DNA from 3 places in the Paenarthrobacter sp. NPDC089322 genome. Region 3 is predicted to be linked to each of the others. Evidence: riboswitches for the same ligand, from Rfam matches in the RefSeq annotation. Region 3 holds a riboswitch; each other region holds the start of a gene.

Region 1 (5,280 bases), on a different contig from region 3:
GTTTGAGGAACGGGTTCCCAACGCCGCTGGTGGCCCTTTGACCGGCGATGACCGCGATGCGGCACTGGGCCGACTCGCCTTGCGCTATTTCAGCAGCCGTGGCCCTGCCACCGTGAAGGACTGCGCGGCATGGTCCGGACTGACCCAAAAGGATGTGCGACGCGGTCTCGAGGCAGCCCATGGGCTTTCAGAAGGATCCTTGACCCCGGTGGTCATTGACGGCGTTGACTTTTACCTTGCTGCCGAGGAGGTTGAAGCGCTGGACCGGACCCCGCGGACGGCCGACCCGGAGCCGGCACTCCCGCGGGTGGACCTCATCCAGTGCTACGACGAGTACGTCATGGGGTACTCGCAATCCCGGCACTACCTCGGCGGCACGGCACCCTACTTCCCTGAGGACAACGGCCCCATGCATGTGGTCCTGCTTGATGGCAGATTGGCCGGTTGGTGGCGCCACGCTTTCTCCGGAGGAGCCTGCGAAGTGCACGTCCGCATGAACCGTGCTGCCACGGCGCCCGAACAGCAGGCGCTGGATGCCGAGGTGGAACGCTATGGGCGGTTCCTGGGGATTCAGGCCACGTTGGTGTGAAGCCCAGGCATCACTGCCTACTGCTTGGTCAGGCAACGGCTTGGTCAGGCGAAGAATGCCTCACGAAGCTGGACGGACAACTGCCCGATCTCGGTCAGGAAGCCATCGTGTCCGATGGGGGCCTCGATCAGGTGGACCGAAACATCGCCGGGAAGGTTGTCGGCGAGTTCCCGGGATTGCGCGGGGAAGTACAGACGGTCCGTATCCACCGCCGCCACGAAGAATTCGGCAGTGGCTTGGGCCAGGGCCTCCCGCAGCGTTCCCCGGCCGCGGCTGACGTCATGGGACATCAAGGCCTCGGTGATGGCGATGTAGCTGTTGGCATCAAAGCGGCGGACCAGTTTGGTGCCTTGATGGTCGAGGTAGCTCTCCACCTGGTAGCGCCCCCGCTCCCCCAGGACCGGTGCGGCCAGCGGGGTTTCCTGGTGCTGCGCTTCGCGGCCGAAGCGGAAATCGAGTTCCAGGGCCGAACGGTAGGTGATGTGGGCGATCCGGCGCGCCAATGCCAATCCTGCTTCCGGGGCAGGTCCGCCGTAGTAATCGCCGTTGTTGAAATTCGGGTCCTGACGGATGGCGAGGGTCTGCGATTGGGCGAACGCGATCTGTTCCGCCGTGCTGTAGGCCCCCACGGAGATCACGGCACAACGCCGGACACGTTCCGGAAAGGTGACTGCCCACTCCAGCGCTCGCGCACCACCCATGGAACCGCCCAGGACGGCGTGCCACGCCTGAATGCCCAAAGCGTCCGCGAGTCGCGCTTCGGCCGCGGTGCTGTCGCGGAGCGTGATAAGCGGGAACCGGGATCCCCAGGGGCGACCATCCGGAGCTTCGGACGAAGGACCCGTGCTGCCGTAGCAGCCGCCAACGATGTTGATGGAAACCACGAAGAACCTGTTGGTGTCGATGGTGGCGCCCGGCCCGACGAGCTGTTCCCACCAGCCTTCTTCGTCCGTGGCTCCCCGCGCCACGTGGGTGCTGCCGGTTAGCGCGTGTTGGATGAGGACCGCATTGGACGCATCCGCGTTCAGGCGCCCCCAGGTTTCATAGGCCAGGACAACGTTCGGGAGGTATCCGCCGGCTTCAAGATCCAGCGGACCCACGCTGGCGAACTTGACCGTTCCGTCTTCTTCGCCCGATTTCGGGAGTGCTGTAGCAGTAATGGTCATTCCTTTGACACCTAACCTCGCGCTTGCCCATCGCCTTGCGTGCGACAGGCCAGGTCCTCACCCGGGGCACCCCACCGCGGAGGAGGGTTGCCGGCCAGCAAGCCGGGGCTGTTCGCTGGCACTCATGACCTAATACGTAGAGTCTAGGAAAGACACCACCTTCATGGCGAAGAATGTGACAGCTGTGTGACGGTTTGGGGCGTTTTCGTTCAGCAAGGTGCACTTCAGAGTGCCGTCCGGCGAATATTCGTCGGACGGCACTCCCCGTGATACTCAGGTGCGGCGGTGATTATGCGCCCTTGGCACTGCGGAATCCGGCTTGAAGGTCCGCGATGATGTCGTCCACATGCTCGATGCCGACGGCCAGGCGGACCAAGCCGGGGTTGACGCCCGCAGCAACCTGCTGCTCAACCGTCAATTGGCTGTGGGTGGTGGACGCGGGGTGGATGACCAGCGAACGAACGTCGCCGATGTTGGCCACATGTGAGTGGAGCTCGAGTCCGTCGACAAAACGCTTCCCTGCCTCGACCCCGCCCTTGATGGTGAATGCCACAACCGCGCCCGTACCCCGCGGCCCGTACTTCCGTCCACGGTCATACCAAGGGCTGGACGGCAGACCCGCAAAGGCGACCGATTCGACGTCGTCATGAGCTTCCAGCCATGCCGCCACTTTAGTGGCGTTGGAGACATGGCGTTCCACGCGCAGGCTCAGAGTCTCAAGTCCTTGGGCGATGAGGAAAGCGTTGAACGGGGACACCGCGGAGCCAAGGTCGCGCAGCAGTTGGACCCGGGCCTTGAGGATGTAGGACAGGTTCGCGCCAAGCGCGCCGTCCTTCCCGAGGTCCCGGGCGTAGACGAGGCCGTTGTAGCTGGGGTCCGGTGTGTTGAAGTTGGGGAACCGCTCCGGGTCCCGGGAGAAGTCGAAGTTCCCTGAGTCCACGATCACGCCGGCGATCGCCGCGCCATGGCCGCCAAGGTATTTGGTGGCTGAGTGCACCACGATGTCCGCACCCCATTCGATGGGGCGTATCAGATACGGGGTGGAGAGGGTGTTGTCCACGATCAACGGCACACCCGCTTCGTGCGCCACCCCGGCAATTCCCTCGATGTCCAGCACGTCCTGGCGCGGGTTGGAAACCACCTCGCCGAAGAACAGCTTGGTGTTGGGCTGGACGGCCGCGCGCCACTGTTCCAGGTTGTCCGGGTCCTCAACGAACGTCACGGAGATCCCGAACTTCTTCAACGTATGCGCAAGCAGGTTGTACGTGCCGCCATAGAGGCTCGGGCTGGCCACGACGTGGTCTCCGGCTTCGGCAATGTTCAGGATCGCGAAGGTTTCCGCTGCCTGTCCGGAACTGAGCAGGAGGGCACCAAGGCCCCCTTCCAGGCTCGCGATGCGCTGTTCCACGGCGTCCTGCGTTGGGTTGCCGATCCGGGTGTAGATGGGCGCGAGCTCTGCCAGCGCAAAGCGGTTGGCGGCACTCTCAGCACTGGGAAAAACGAAAGACGTGGTCTGGTAGATCGGGAGGGAACGTGCGCCCGTTGCGCCATCAGGCTCCTGGCCTGCATGGATCTGGCGGGTTTCGAAGGACCATCCGTGGGACATTGCATTCTCCTTGTCGTAGCGCGCTGTTCTGGTTGGGCGGGTTGCGTGGGGCCAGTCTAGGAAGCGCCGGCCGTGGCGGTCCGCTTTGTGACGAAGACGGAATTTTTCGGACTTCTCGGGTCGTTTCCGCGTACCGGCATGACGCCTCGGGACGCATTTCAGTAACATCCCACCTTAGTTAGGCTGGACTTAGCTGAGACCCCGATCACAAAGTGCCAAGATGAAGCCATGCGCATGGATCACGTCTCTTACGCTTGTGAACGAGATGGCCTTTTGGCCACGACAGAACGAATTTCCGCAGCTCTGGGAGTGGACGCAGTCCGGGGCGGAGTGCACCCGCGCTTCGGCACCCGGAACATGATCATTCCCTTGGCGGATAACAAATACCTGGAAGTCGTGGAGGTCCTGGACCACCCCGCTTCCGACAAGGCACCCTTCGGCCAGGCAGTCAGGGCACGCTCGGCAGCGGGTGGCGGTTGGATGGGCTGGTGCGTCGCCGTTGACGACCTCGCTCCGTTCGAAGAACGCCTTGGCCGCTCAGCGGTACCCGGCAACAGGAAGTTCCCCGATGGCCGCGAACTGGTGTGGCAGCAGATCGGCATCCTCGGACTCATCGCTGATCCGCAGGTGCCGTATTTGCTCAAGTGGGAGGGCGACCCGTCGCTGCACCCGTCCAGGGTTTATGAAAGCGACGTCAAGATGTCCAGCCTGACCATTGCAGGCTCGGCGGAACGTGTCACCGAATGGCTGGGCGAACCTGTGGAGAAGCCGCTTGAGGACGTCGCGGTCCAATGGATGGCTCCCCACGGCACGCCGGGCATCATGTCCGTCACGTTCGAAACCGCCTCGGGGGCCGTCACCATCTAGGCGGAGTCACTATCCAACAGTCCCCTTCCACGAGGGGGCAACTCCCCGGCCAGCGTGTCCGGGTGCAGCTTCGGCCGCCATCAGCGGGTGCCAATGACGTCACCCACCGATGGCGGCCGAATATCTTTAAGCAGTTCCCCTGAGAGCGCCTAAGCAGCGTGTCAGCCCAGCCCCATCGCTTTGCCGAAGAGGCTGAAGCCGACGAATGCCACGATATCCAGTAGTGCGTGCGCGATGACCAGCGGCATGACCCGCTTGGTCTTGGTATAGATCCATGCGAACACGAGGCCCATCACCATGTTCCCGATGAACGGCCCGAATCCTTGGTACAAGTGGTAACTGCCGCGCAGGACGGCGCTGACAACGATCGCCACCGCCGTGCTCCAGCCAAACTTTCCGAACCGGTCCAGAAGGTACGCCACCACGATCACTTCCTCAACGATCGCGTGTCGCATGGCCGAAAGAATCAACACGGGCACGGTCCACCAGTACGCATCCAGTCCGCTCGGCACAATTGCTGTGGTCACTCCCAGTGCGCGCCCAACCGCGTAGAGGCCCAGTGACGGGATCCCGATGGCGGCGGCCAGCGCGAGCCCTTGCAACATGTCCCTGCCGGGACGGGCGAAGTTGAACCCAAGCCGATCGAAGGCCGAACCACCCGCGTCTTCCCGGTTCAGCGGCGAGTGCGATGAAAGGAAGTAGAACACAAGGACTACGGGGACCAGGGCGAACACAATGTCCAACAACTGGTAGGTGAGGTCGAAGTATTCTCTGCTGCTTTGCGACCTGTTCAGCGTCGAGGTGGCCTCGGACAGTGGCGCGCGCGTCATCTTGTCCAAAAGCTGCACCACCGAATACACGGCTGACTGGCCCAGCGAAAGGCCCAGTACGATCAGTACTTCGGCGCGCAGGCGGCGATGGGACGCTAGGAACATGTACCTATCTTGCCTTCAATTCCTGCCACTTTGCCGGGAACGACGAACAGTGCTCTGACGCCGCCCCGTCGAACCGGAAACTCAGCCCGCTGCCGGTGCGACGATGACTTCCGTGCC
Region 2 (5,280 bases), on a different contig from region 3:
CGCCAAAGGGGCGGGCATGCCGCAGCGGGTTCGCCGCCCACGGCCGAGGCCTTGGGAGCGGTGGTTGGGCATGCAGTGAAAATGACCATGCGGGGTGCCTCCGCGGCAGCGCACAAGGATGCCGCGGCTCACAAGGATGCGGCCCCGACGCTGACGAGGGTTCGGAGGCCCTAGTTCCGGCCCGGCTCCGCACTGGCGGGAGGTTCCTCCCACACCATCAGGTACGCGCCGGCGATACCTTCTATGAGGTAAAACACAAACGGCGGGATGTCCTTCTTCGCCACCAGGATAGCCCCGTAGACAGGCGCGCTTGCGGCAGCAGTGACACCGATCCAGCGTTTGGCGGGTGACGCCAACAGGCTCCCGCCCAGAGCGGCCAGGGCAAGGACGTGGAATCCGGAATATGCGAGGAAAGGCCAGTTGGAGCCTCGCCGATACGCAAATTTTTCCAGGTTGGAGGCCCGGTTCGCCAGGCTGGCCACGAACAGCGGTGCACCCGTGAGCAGGGCGCCGGCAGTGGCGATCGCCCATCCTTTGGCTTTCCCGTGGGGAAGTGCCCGAGCGAACGCGGCGAAACCCACCGGGACAGCCACCGTTCCTGCAGCAGCAAGATGCTGGCCAACGACCCAGCCGCGCTTTCCTGCCTGGAGCATCCGGAGACGCGCAGCAGCGTCAGCAGTGATATACACACGCTGCACGGGGGAGATGCCCGCAAACCAGATCGCCGTGCCGGCGGCAATGACTGCTCCGGCACGGCGATAAGGGCGGTTTCCGCTCATGGCAGCAAGGTTAGACCTGTTTGAGGGCCTTCTCCAGATCCGAAATGAGGTCGTCCACGTCCTCGAGACCAACAGACAAACGGACCACGCCATCAGTCAGGCCAATCGCCGCACGACCCTCCGGACCCATAGCCCGGTGAGTGGTGGTAGCGGGGTGGGTGATGAGGGACTTGGAGTCGCCCAGGTTGTTGGAGATGTCGATGACACCCAGTCCATCCAGCAAGGCAAACGCCGCCTCTTTGGCAGTGCGGCCAGCCGACGGCGAGAGTTCGAACGTCAGGACGGTGCCACCGGCCTTCATTTGCTTGGTGGCAAGCTCGTACTGCGGGTGCGACTTCAGCAGCGGGTACTTGACCCAGCTGATGGCTGGCTGCTGCTCCAGCCATTCCGCGATCTTCAACGCAGAGGCCGAGCTATGGTTCACGCGCAGCCCGATCGTCTCCAGGCCCTTGGTCAACACCCACGCATTGAAGGCCGAGAGGGAAGGACCTGTGTGGCGCATGAGCTGTTTGACCGGACCGTCGATGTATTCCTTGGTTCCAAGGATCGCTCCGCCCATGACACGGCCCTGGCCGTCAATGTGCTTGGTGCCGGAGTAGACGATCACGTCCGCGCCCAGCTCGCCGCAACGCTGCAGCAGCGGAGTGGCAAAGACATTGTCGACGACGACAGTCGCTCCCGCAGCATGCGCGAGGTCGCTGACGGCTTGGATATCGACGATTTCCTGCATCGGGTTGGATGGTGATTCGAAGAAGACAGCGGTGGTCGGCCGGGAGAGGGCGTCGCGCCACTGGTCCAGGTCCGGACCATCAACGAAGACCGTTTCAACGCCCCAGCGCGGCAGGATCTCGTTGAGGATCACAAAGCATGAACCGAACAGGGAGCGGGCCGCCACCACGCGGTCACCGGCAGCCAGCAAGGCACCCAAGGCGGTGAACACCGCGGACATGCCGGACGCCGTCGCAAAGCACGCTTCGGTTCCTTCGAGCAGGCGCAGCCGCTCTTGGAAGGTAGCTACCGACGGGTTGCCGTAGCGTGAGTAGACGAAGCGCTCGTCTTCGCCGGTGAAGGCGCGTTCTGCAGCTGCGGCGGATTCGTAAACGAAGCCGGAGTTCAGGAAGACAGGCTCGGCCGTTTCCTGGAAATTGGTACGGTCAAGTCCGCCACGGACTGCCTGGGTGTCAGGGCTCCAGCCGGCGGCGTCGGGATTGAAAGTCACTTAGTCGGTCCCCAGGTTCGTCGGCAGGCCACGGTTCTTCCAGCCATTCACGGTGCGTTCGCCGTAACGGTCCGGCTCACCTTCAAAGCCTTCAAGCACGTTGTAGGACGTGAAGCCGGCTTGGGTTGCTGCGATGGCGGCAGAGATGGAGCGCTGGCCGGAGCGGCAGATGAACACGAGTTCAACGCCGTCGCCCTCGGGAGCCTGCTGCTGCAGGTCCTCGAGGAAGCGGGAGTTCGGGATGCCGCCGGCGAGGTTCCACTGGATGAACAGGGGATCGTTTTCCGTGGCCTTGGTATCGGGGATGCCGATGTGGGCCCACTCGCCCTCGGTGCGCACGTCCACCAGGATGGCGCCCTCTTCAAGCTTTGCCCACGCGTCGTGCGGGGTCAGGTCACCTGCGTAGCTCATGCGTGTCCCTCGAATGCTTCCTCGTCCTCGTAGTTCTCCAGCTGGTCCACAGCGCTCGCGACTGCGGCATCCGCGCTGGCGATGGCAGTGGGCAGCACGACCGCCTGAGCCACGATCACGTCAGTGCCGTTGAACGTCGCTGACGGGCTGCCGTGCAGTACGTAGCCTTCGGCGAGGGCGTTGCTGATGCGCTCGCAGAAGTCGCGGGTATCTGGGCCGGTAATCAGGCGGTAGGAGAGTTTTTCTTCAGTGGGTTCAGGCATTGGGCGGTGCTCCTCAGTCACGCTTGCAGTTCGAAGTGTCGAATACGCCGAGTAGTCACCTGAGGCACCCCGCCGGAGAGAGGGTTGCCGACCAGCAAGTCAGGGCTTAACGCTGGTGCTCATTACTCAAGAAAAACGTAACATCCACGGGCGCGGCGCCGCATTTGTTGCAGTGCCGGTGGGCGTCATCTTGCGTAACGGCGGCTACTGTGACTGCTGGTTCCGGAGGTCCCGGACGGCCGCGCCCACGGTGGAATAGAAATGGTCCGGCGTGAACCGGGCGGCCGTGCCCAGATGGACCAGCTTGTCCTTGACGGGCCCTTTCAGCTCAGCGAAAACCAAGTCGACACCCCGACGGGCAAGCCACTCGTCCAACGTCACAAGGTCATCCAGTGCCGTGGTGTCGATGCCCGTGATGGGTTCGGCCGCGAGGATCACATGCGTGACGTGGTCCTCGGCCTCATCCAGTTCTTCCCGGACAAAGCCCGCCAGGACCTGGCCGTTGCCGAAGAACAAGGGAGCGTCGAACCGGAGGATCAGGAGGCCCGGGATGCGTGCGCCCTCGGGATGGCGGGTGAGGTCGTGGTAGCCCGGCCGGCCTTCCTGCCCACCCAGTTCCGTCCGGTAGGGATTCCAGGCCCGCCGGACAAAGTCGAGCAGCGCCAGGGCAATGGCCACCAGGATTCCCTGCAGCACACCCACCAGGAGCACCCCGAGGAACGCCGCAAGCATCACCACGGACTCGCTGCGGCTCAGGCGCAGCAATCGGCGGACCCCAGCCGGGTCGGCAAGGGCAATGGCCGCGGCGATCACCACGGCGGCCAGCGTTGCGGAGGGCAGATACTCGGTCACCCCCGGTGCCAGCAGCATGAAGGCCAGGACCAGGGCCGCTCCGACGGCGCCCGTGAGTTGCGATTTTGCGCCCGCGTCCACGGCAACTGGAGTCCGCGAACTGCTCCCGCAGATCGGGAAACCGCCAAGGAATCCGGTGGCGGCGTTGGCGGCGCCCAGAGCGGCCATTTCCCGGTTTCCGGACACCCTCTTTCCTTCCTTGGCAGCCAGCGATTGGGACAGGACGCCGGTGTCCGCAAACGCCATCAGGGCAATGCCTGCTGCTGGCGGGACCAAAGCAAGGGCATCGGCCCAGCTGATTCCGTCCAGTGCCGGCGCCGGAAGTCCCTGCGGCAGCGCCCCGGTGACCTTGACGTCGTCGTTCAATCCCCACAGGGCCGTAGCCAGGCAGGAGGCCACCACTGCCAGCAACACCCCGGGCACTTTCCATTTCAGGAGGCGCGGGATCCAGATCAACGCCAGCGATCCCAGCCCCAAAGCCACGGCGATGTAGTTGGTGCCGCCGTCGACCACCGATGTGAAGGCCTTGCCGAGTTTCTCCCAGATCGATCCGTCGCCGGCCTCGATGCCAAGGAACGCCGGCAGTTGCGACAGGCCAACGTACACGGCAAGGCCGTTGAGGTACCCGAGCCTGATGGGTTTGGACAGCAACCCGGTGATGGTTCCCAGGCGCAGCGCAGCACCTAGGAGCATGATGACGCCAACCAATATGGCCAGGAGCCCGGCCAGTGCCACCGACTTCTCCCCGCCGCCCACGGCGAGCGGCATGATCGCTGCCGCGATCAGCGGTGCCAAAGCCGAGTCCGGGCCGAGAACCAGGATCCTGGACGGCCCGACGACGGCGTACACCAGCAACGGAACAACAGTCGCGTAGAGCCCGGTGACGGGAGGGAGTCCCGCGGCCTGCGCGTAGGCCATGCCTGCCGGAACCAGCAAGGCGAACAAGGCGGCGCCCGCCACAAGATCGTGCCGCAGCCACTCCCGCTTGTATCCCTTGAGGGCCCAGGCGCTGCGCAGTTTGTCGAGGGAGGTTCGGACTGCCGGGGGCGCACTCATACAGCGATCATTCCGGACCTAAGCGGAATGGGGAACCCGGACGGTGGCCTGGCCCCTCCAAATATGACGCTGCGGGAGCATAATTGACGCAGTACGACCCCCTGTAACTTCGCATGAAATCAGGTCGCGGTGATCGGACAAAGCGGTTCTACACTCAAGCCCATGCTGCATTTCGGATGGTTCGTGGGCCACGGCTTCGGGGTCCAGGGGTGGGGGACTCCCGGCTACAGCCTGGGCTACGACTGGAAGAAGCCTGCCCTCTACCAGGAGGCCGTGCGGGCGTTCGAACAATCGGGCCTGGACCTGTTCATCATCGAGGATTCACTGACTGTCCCGGACACATACGGCGGCACGGCCGAGGTCTCGCTGGCGCATGCGTCCTTCGCGCCCAAGCACGATCCGCTGGCGTTGGTCCCGTACCTCCTTTCGGCCACGGAGCACCTCGGGATCGTGCCGACGGTCAGCGCCTCCTTCTATCCGCCCTTCACGGCGGCACGCCTGCTGGCCACATTGCAGCACTTCTCCGACGGACAGTTGGGGTGGAACGTGGTCACCTCCGGCAGCGACCTTGCCGCCCAGAATTACGGCCTGGACCAGCAGATCGAACACGACCTCCGCTACGAGAAGGCCGAGGAATTCGTCGACGTCGTCAGGCGGCTTTGGCGGAGCTGGGAACCTGACGCTGTGCTGGAGGACGTTT
Region 3 (5,280 bases):
GCATGGCCAAGATGCTCGTACAAGTACCACTCAAGGTTGGCCATGACCTTCGCGCGGGTAGTGTCATTGGCGCGGAGGTAATAACTGCGGGACTTGGTCAGTTCCATGACATCTTCCGGCGAAACCGTGTCCGTCCACGTCGTGAGGTGGCTCTCTGCGTCCTTGAATTCCGGGCCGATGACCGGCCGGAAACCCGGTTTGTGGACGTCGCCGGCATGCATGATGCGTGAAAGGCGGTGGACCCAAGGTACAGAGGTATCCAGTTGGTTCCAGATCAGGCCCAGAACCCCTTGCGGACTGAGGATACGGGCCAGCTCCGTGCTCGCCTCGAGCGGGTCACACCAGTGCCACGCCTGGGCAACGCTGACGACGTCGAATGCTGAGTCCGCCAGTCCGGTCGCCTCGGCCGTTCCCTCCAGTGCAATGACGTGCGGATAGGACTTTCGCAATTGTTCCAGCATGTCGTTGGAAGGATCGACGGCGGTCACCGCCAAGTTACGCTTAACCAGAAGTGCAGTGAACTTTCCTGTGCCCGCACCAACGTCAACGGCGGACATTGCACCGGGGGGAATCAACCAATCGGCGGAGTCTGCCGGGTAGCCCGGGCGCACGCGGTCATAATGCTCCCCGCCGTCCTGGAAGCTCTGGCCAAGTTCGTGCCGGCGCCGGGCATGGAGCCGGGGGCCGCCGCCCCTGCCCATACGGCCGGAGACTCCAGTTGAACGCATGGCCACGCACAAACTCCTTTTGCCGCAAACGCCGTGGGATACCTACGAATCTACCGCAGGATCCGGAACGAATACGTCAGTGGACTACCGGACGCTCCCGTGGGTCAGTGCTCGGCAGGTGGGCTCCTGCTTAGTCGACTGTGCAGGGTGCAGCGCCGGCGGTACCTGGAGTGTTCGGTGCCCATTCGGGGTAGCTGCGGTGATCGTTGGCGGGAACCCAACGGCCCTCGTCCACGACGTAGTCCCAGCCAAGTCCGGTGCGCTTCAACTCCTCGATACCGGCGAGCAAGCGGGCCGCGTCCTCCAACCGGGAGCCGACGCCGAAGCTTGCACGCAAGGACCCCGAAGGCAGCCCGAGGCGCTTGAGGAGGGGGTGAGCGCAGAAGCGGCCGTCACGGAGACCGACGCCGTGCTCAGCTGCAAGGTAGGCCGCGACCAGTCCGGCGTCGAATCCCTCCACCGAGAAATTGACCACGCCTATGGTGTCCACGGAATCGCTGAAAATCTGGTGGACGGTCACACCATCGATTGCCCGTAAACCTTCAACCAGATAGGAGCGGATGCCTGCCTCGTGATCATGCCACGCCTGGGGGTCAAGCGCGGACAGTACTTGAGTGGCGCGAGCCAGGGTCGCGGCGCCGAGAACGTTGGGTGAACCGCCCTCGTGGCGTGCCGGACCCGTAGCCCAGCTGACGGAATCCAGACGTGCTTCGCGGACCGCGCCACCGCCGGCAAGGTGCGGAGTGCCGGCGTCGAGCCAGTCCGGGCGGCCGACCACGACGCCCGCACCGAACGGTGCGTAGAGCTTGTGGCCGGAGAAGACCACGTAGTCGACATCGGCTTCGGCGATGTTGATGCGGCGGTGCGGGGCGAGTTGCGCGGCATCCACCACAATGCGTGCACCGTACTCGTGCGCGAGTGCTGCGAGTTCGGCGATAGGCAGGATCTCGCCCGTTACGTTGGATGCGCCTGTGACGGCCAGCAAGGAGACCCCACCCTGGCTGAGTTCGTCACGCAGCTTGGCCACGGTGCCGGTCAAGGTGGATTGGGCGACGACACTGCGATGCGGGACTCCTTGCCAAGGAAGGAGGTTCGCGTGGTGCTCGATGTCCAGGTACAGGACCTCACCAGTGTGCTTCCCGGCCAGTTGAGGCAGGCAGCCGGCCAGCAGGTTCAGGGAATCGGTGGTGTTCCGCGTGAAAATGACCGAGTCATCGGGCCTGCCGCCGACGAACTCGCGGACCACGTTGCGGGAGTTCTCATAAACGGAGGTGCTGATCTGTGAGGCGTATCCGGCGCCGCGGTGGACGCTCGCGTAGTACGGGAGAATCTCGTTCAGATATGCGGACACGATCGTCAAGGCCGGTGCGGACGCTCCGTAGTCCAGGTTTGCGTAGCGGACGTGTCCGCCCTGGATCAGGGGAGCTTGCAGTTCGGCACCGGTAACTGCGGCCAGGGGACGGCCTGCGGCGGCTTCGCGCACCGATTCTTCGGCGGCCAGGGACGGCAGGATGGTGGAGTTGAACGTAGCAGTGCTCATTGGACCTCACTCAAGAGGGATCCCCAAGGGATCCGCGCTTGCCGCATCCGTTCCGGACCGGCCAGGTCGTCACCCGGGGCACCCCACCGCGAATGGAGGGTTGCCGGCCAGCAAACCGGGGTTTTGCGCTGGCACTCGTGACCTGTAAAGAGGTTAGGGCACTCTCCGCGCCCGTTCCAAAGCCGGATCCTTTGTTAAGCACATTGTTACGGCGGATTGGAAAATCCTCGTTTTGACGAAGAAAAAACGGCGGAAGCCCCCGGAAGGGGGCATCCGCCGTCGAAAATTCTGCAAACCGGCCGTGAAGTCGCGTGCCGGGCTGTGTCAGAGGAGATCGTCCAGTCCAGGATTCAGTTGCTTCAGGACTTCGGAGTGCAGGATGGAATTGGTGGCGAGGGCATTGCCTCCGAAGGGACCGTCCTCGCCCTCCAGGGATGTAAAGCGACCCCCCGCTTCCGTGACGATCGGCACTAGTGCGGCCATATCGTAGAGGTTGAGTTCGGGCTCGCAGGCTATGTCCACCGCGCCCTCGGCGACGAGGCAATAGGACCAGAAATCGCCATAGGCACGGGTCCGCCACACGTCTTCCGTGAGGCCAAGGAACTCGTCAAGGTTGCCACGCTCTTTCCAGCCGGAGAGGCTCGAATAGGACAATGAGGCGTCGGCGAGTCGTGACACGTTGGAAACCTTGAGCCGCGTGGCCGAGGCAAGTGAACGTCCCGTGTACGCGCCCATGCCCTTGGCCGCCCACCAACGCTTGCCCAGTGCCGGTGCGCTCACTACGCCAACCACGGGTTCGCCCTCGTCGACGAGCGCGATCAACGTGGCCCACACCGGCACGCCGCGCACGAAGTTCTTGGTGCCGTCGATGGGATCGATGATCCAGCGACGCGAACCATGACCGCTGCTGCCGAACTCCTCGCCAAGGACGGCATCACGGGGACGTGAGCGGGACAACTGGCCACGGATCGCCTCTTCTGCTGCCTTGTCGGCGTCGGTGACGGGGGTCAGGTCGGGCTTGGTCTCGATCTGCAGGTCCAATGCCTTGAAGCGGTCCATGGTCTGTGCATCCACGGAATCTGCCAGGACATGGGCCAGGCGCAGGTCGTCGTTGTAGCTGGAAACGGGTTGGGTCATGCCACCAAGTTATCGTGAATCGTTCTGTGCACGGGGACGTGAAGATGGGTCGTCTAGTTGACTGTGCCCAGTTCTTTGGTCTCTTTGGCTTCCAGCCGCGGGTCGGCTCCGAGCAGCCTGCGCAGCGAGGACAGGCGGGCTACGCCTGACGGGCCGGCATGACCCTCGGTGACCCACGCGTCCAGGCCGCAGTTGACGGCACCGGCGTCATGCTTGCAGCCCCGCTCGCAGGCTTCCGTACCCGGCTCGAGGTCCGGGAAGGAATGCAGGATACGGTCGGGATCCACGTGGGCCAATCCAAAGGAGCGGATGCCCGGGGTGTCGATGATCCAACTGCCGGATGGGGCATCGGCCAGTTTCAGTGCCAGGGCCGATGATGATGTATGCCGACCGCGGCCCGTCACTGCGTTGACCCCGCCCGTGGCGCGCTCGGCACCTGTCAACGCGTTCACCATGGTCGACTTTCCGACGCCGGAGTGGCCCAACATGACGGTTACTTTCCCGTCCAGGTGTGCCCGCAACCGCGATACGGCGTCGCTGTCGAGACGGGCGGAAAGTCCATCATCCGAGCGGGCATCGATTCCGGAGGCTTCAGCGTCGGCCGTGCGGCTGATGATCACCGGGAAGTCCAGGCTGAGGTAATTCGACAACAACTCAGCGGGATCCCTGACGTCCGCTTTGGTGACGAGCAGCAGTGGCTCGATACCGGCGTCGTAAGCTGCCACCAAGGCGCGGTCGATAAAACCGGTACGCGGTTCCGGGTTGGCGGCGGCGACCACCACAACGAGTTGGTCTGCGTTGGCCACCACCACCCTTTCGATGGGATCGGTGTCGTCGGCGCTGCGGCGAAGAAGGGTCTTGCGTTCCTCAACGCGGACCAGCCTGGCAAGTGTGTCCGGCCCGCCGGAGACGTCGCCGACCAAGGCAACGAAGTCACCGGGGACCACGGGGCTCCTCCGTAACTCACGCGCACGGGCCGCAATGACGATGCGCTCGTTGGCGGAGTCCTCATCCACAATCGCGGTGTAACGTCCGCGGTCCACGGTGATGATCCTGCCGATGACGGCGTCATCGTGGCTTGGCCGGTCCTTGGTACGGGGCCTTGAACCCTTTTTGTTGGGACGGATCCGGACGTCGGATTCGTCCCAGGAACGTGCGTCGCGGCCCATGGTCAGCTGCTGGCCTCGTCGGTGTCCCGGGACTGCTCGAGCATTGCTTCCCACATCCGCGGGAATTCGGGCATGGTCTTGGATGTCGTGGCGATGTCCTCCACCTGGACTCCTTCGACGGCGAGCCCCAGGATGGCGCCGGCCGTGGCCATACGGTGGTCCGCGTAGCTGTGGAAGACTCCGGCGTGGAGCGTGGCAGGACGGATGATCAAACCATCCGCGGTCTCCTCAACGTTGCCACCAAGCCCGTTGATCTCGGCGACCAATGCAGCCAACCGGTCTGTTTCGTGGCCCCGGAGGTGTGCGATGCCCGTTAGCCGGGAAGGCCCGTTTGCCAATGCACACAGCGCCGCCACGGTGGGGGCAAGCTCACTGGTCTCATCGAAATCCGCGCCTTTGATCTCCGGACCGCCGGTGACTGTGAGGGTGCCGTTCTCCAAGGTCACTGTGGCACCCATCGCAGCGAGGATGGTGCGCCAGAGATCGCCGACCTGGGTGGTCCCGGTGGGCCAATTGGGGATCCTTACAGTTCCGCCCGTCGCGAGCGCGGCGGCAAGGAACGGGCCCGCGTTGGAGAGGTCCTGCTCTATCCTCTGGTCGAAAGCGCGGATCGGACCCGGCGCAACCCGCCAATGGTTCGGCACGGAATCGTCCACGGTGACGCCAACGCTGCGGAGGACGGCCACCGTCATATTGATGTGGTCCA

What was found. A riboswitch is a leader RNA that binds a small molecule or an ion and turns the genes downstream of it on or off. The one in region 3 is predicted to bind S-adenosylmethionine.
Region 1: it holds a riboswitch for S-adenosylmethionine, as region 3 does, so the genes downstream of both, AB0N65_RS08455 (homoserine O-acetyltransferase) here and AB0N65_RS04620 (aminotransferase class V-fold PLP-dependent enzyme) in region 3, are expected to answer to the same signal.
Region 2: it holds a riboswitch for S-adenosylmethionine, as region 3 does, so the genes downstream of both, AB0N65_RS14150 (DUF1737 domain-containing protein) here and AB0N65_RS04620 (aminotransferase class V-fold PLP-dependent enzyme) in region 3, are expected to answer to the same signal.

What each region holds. Positions count from the first base shown of each region.
Region 1 is NZ_JBFBGW010000006.1:27,175-32,454, reverse strand. It holds gene AB0N65_RS08460 (winged helix DNA-binding domain-containing protein) at 1-589, shown strand, start outside; gene AB0N65_RS08455 (homoserine O-acetyltransferase) at 634-1,755, opposite strand; SAM riboswitch class IV at 1,770-1,885, opposite strand; partial or broken gene AB0N65_RS08450 (bifunctional o-acetylhomoserine/o-acetylserine sulfhydrylase) at 2,045-3,382, opposite strand; gene AB0N65_RS08445 (VOC family protein) at 3,590-4,228, shown strand; gene AB0N65_RS08440 (CPBP family intramembrane glutamic endopeptidase) at 4,390-5,163, opposite strand; gene AB0N65_RS08435 (DeoR/GlpR family DNA-binding transcription regulator) at 5,245-5,280, opposite strand, start outside.
Region 2 is NZ_JBFBGW010000014.1:30,679-35,958, reverse strand. It holds gene AB0N65_RS14170 (glutamate--cysteine ligase) at 1-174, shown strand, start outside; gene AB0N65_RS14165 (hypothetical protein) at 171-779, opposite strand; gene AB0N65_RS14160 (O-succinylhomoserine sulfhydrylase) at 790-1,998, opposite strand; gene AB0N65_RS14155 (rhodanese-like domain-containing protein) at 1,999-2,409, opposite strand; gene AB0N65_RS14150 (DUF1737 domain-containing protein) at 2,406-2,672, opposite strand; SAM riboswitch class IV at 2,687-2,799, opposite strand; gene AB0N65_RS14145 (SulP family inorganic anion transporter) at 2,877-4,580, opposite strand; gene AB0N65_RS14140 (NtaA/DmoA family FMN-dependent monooxygenase) at 4,710-5,280, shown strand, end outside.
Region 3 is NZ_JBFBGW010000003.1:138,145-143,424, forward strand. It holds gene AB0N65_RS04615 (class I SAM-dependent methyltransferase) at 1-701, opposite strand, end outside; gene AB0N65_RS04620 (aminotransferase class V-fold PLP-dependent enzyme) at 859-2,268, opposite strand; SAM riboswitch class IV at 2,298-2,411, opposite strand; gene hisN (histidinol-phosphatase) at 2,593-3,405, opposite strand; gene AB0N65_RS04630 (ribosome small subunit-dependent GTPase A) at 3,459-4,574, opposite strand; gene aroA (3-phosphoshikimate 1-carboxyvinyltransferase) at 4,577-5,280, opposite strand, start outside.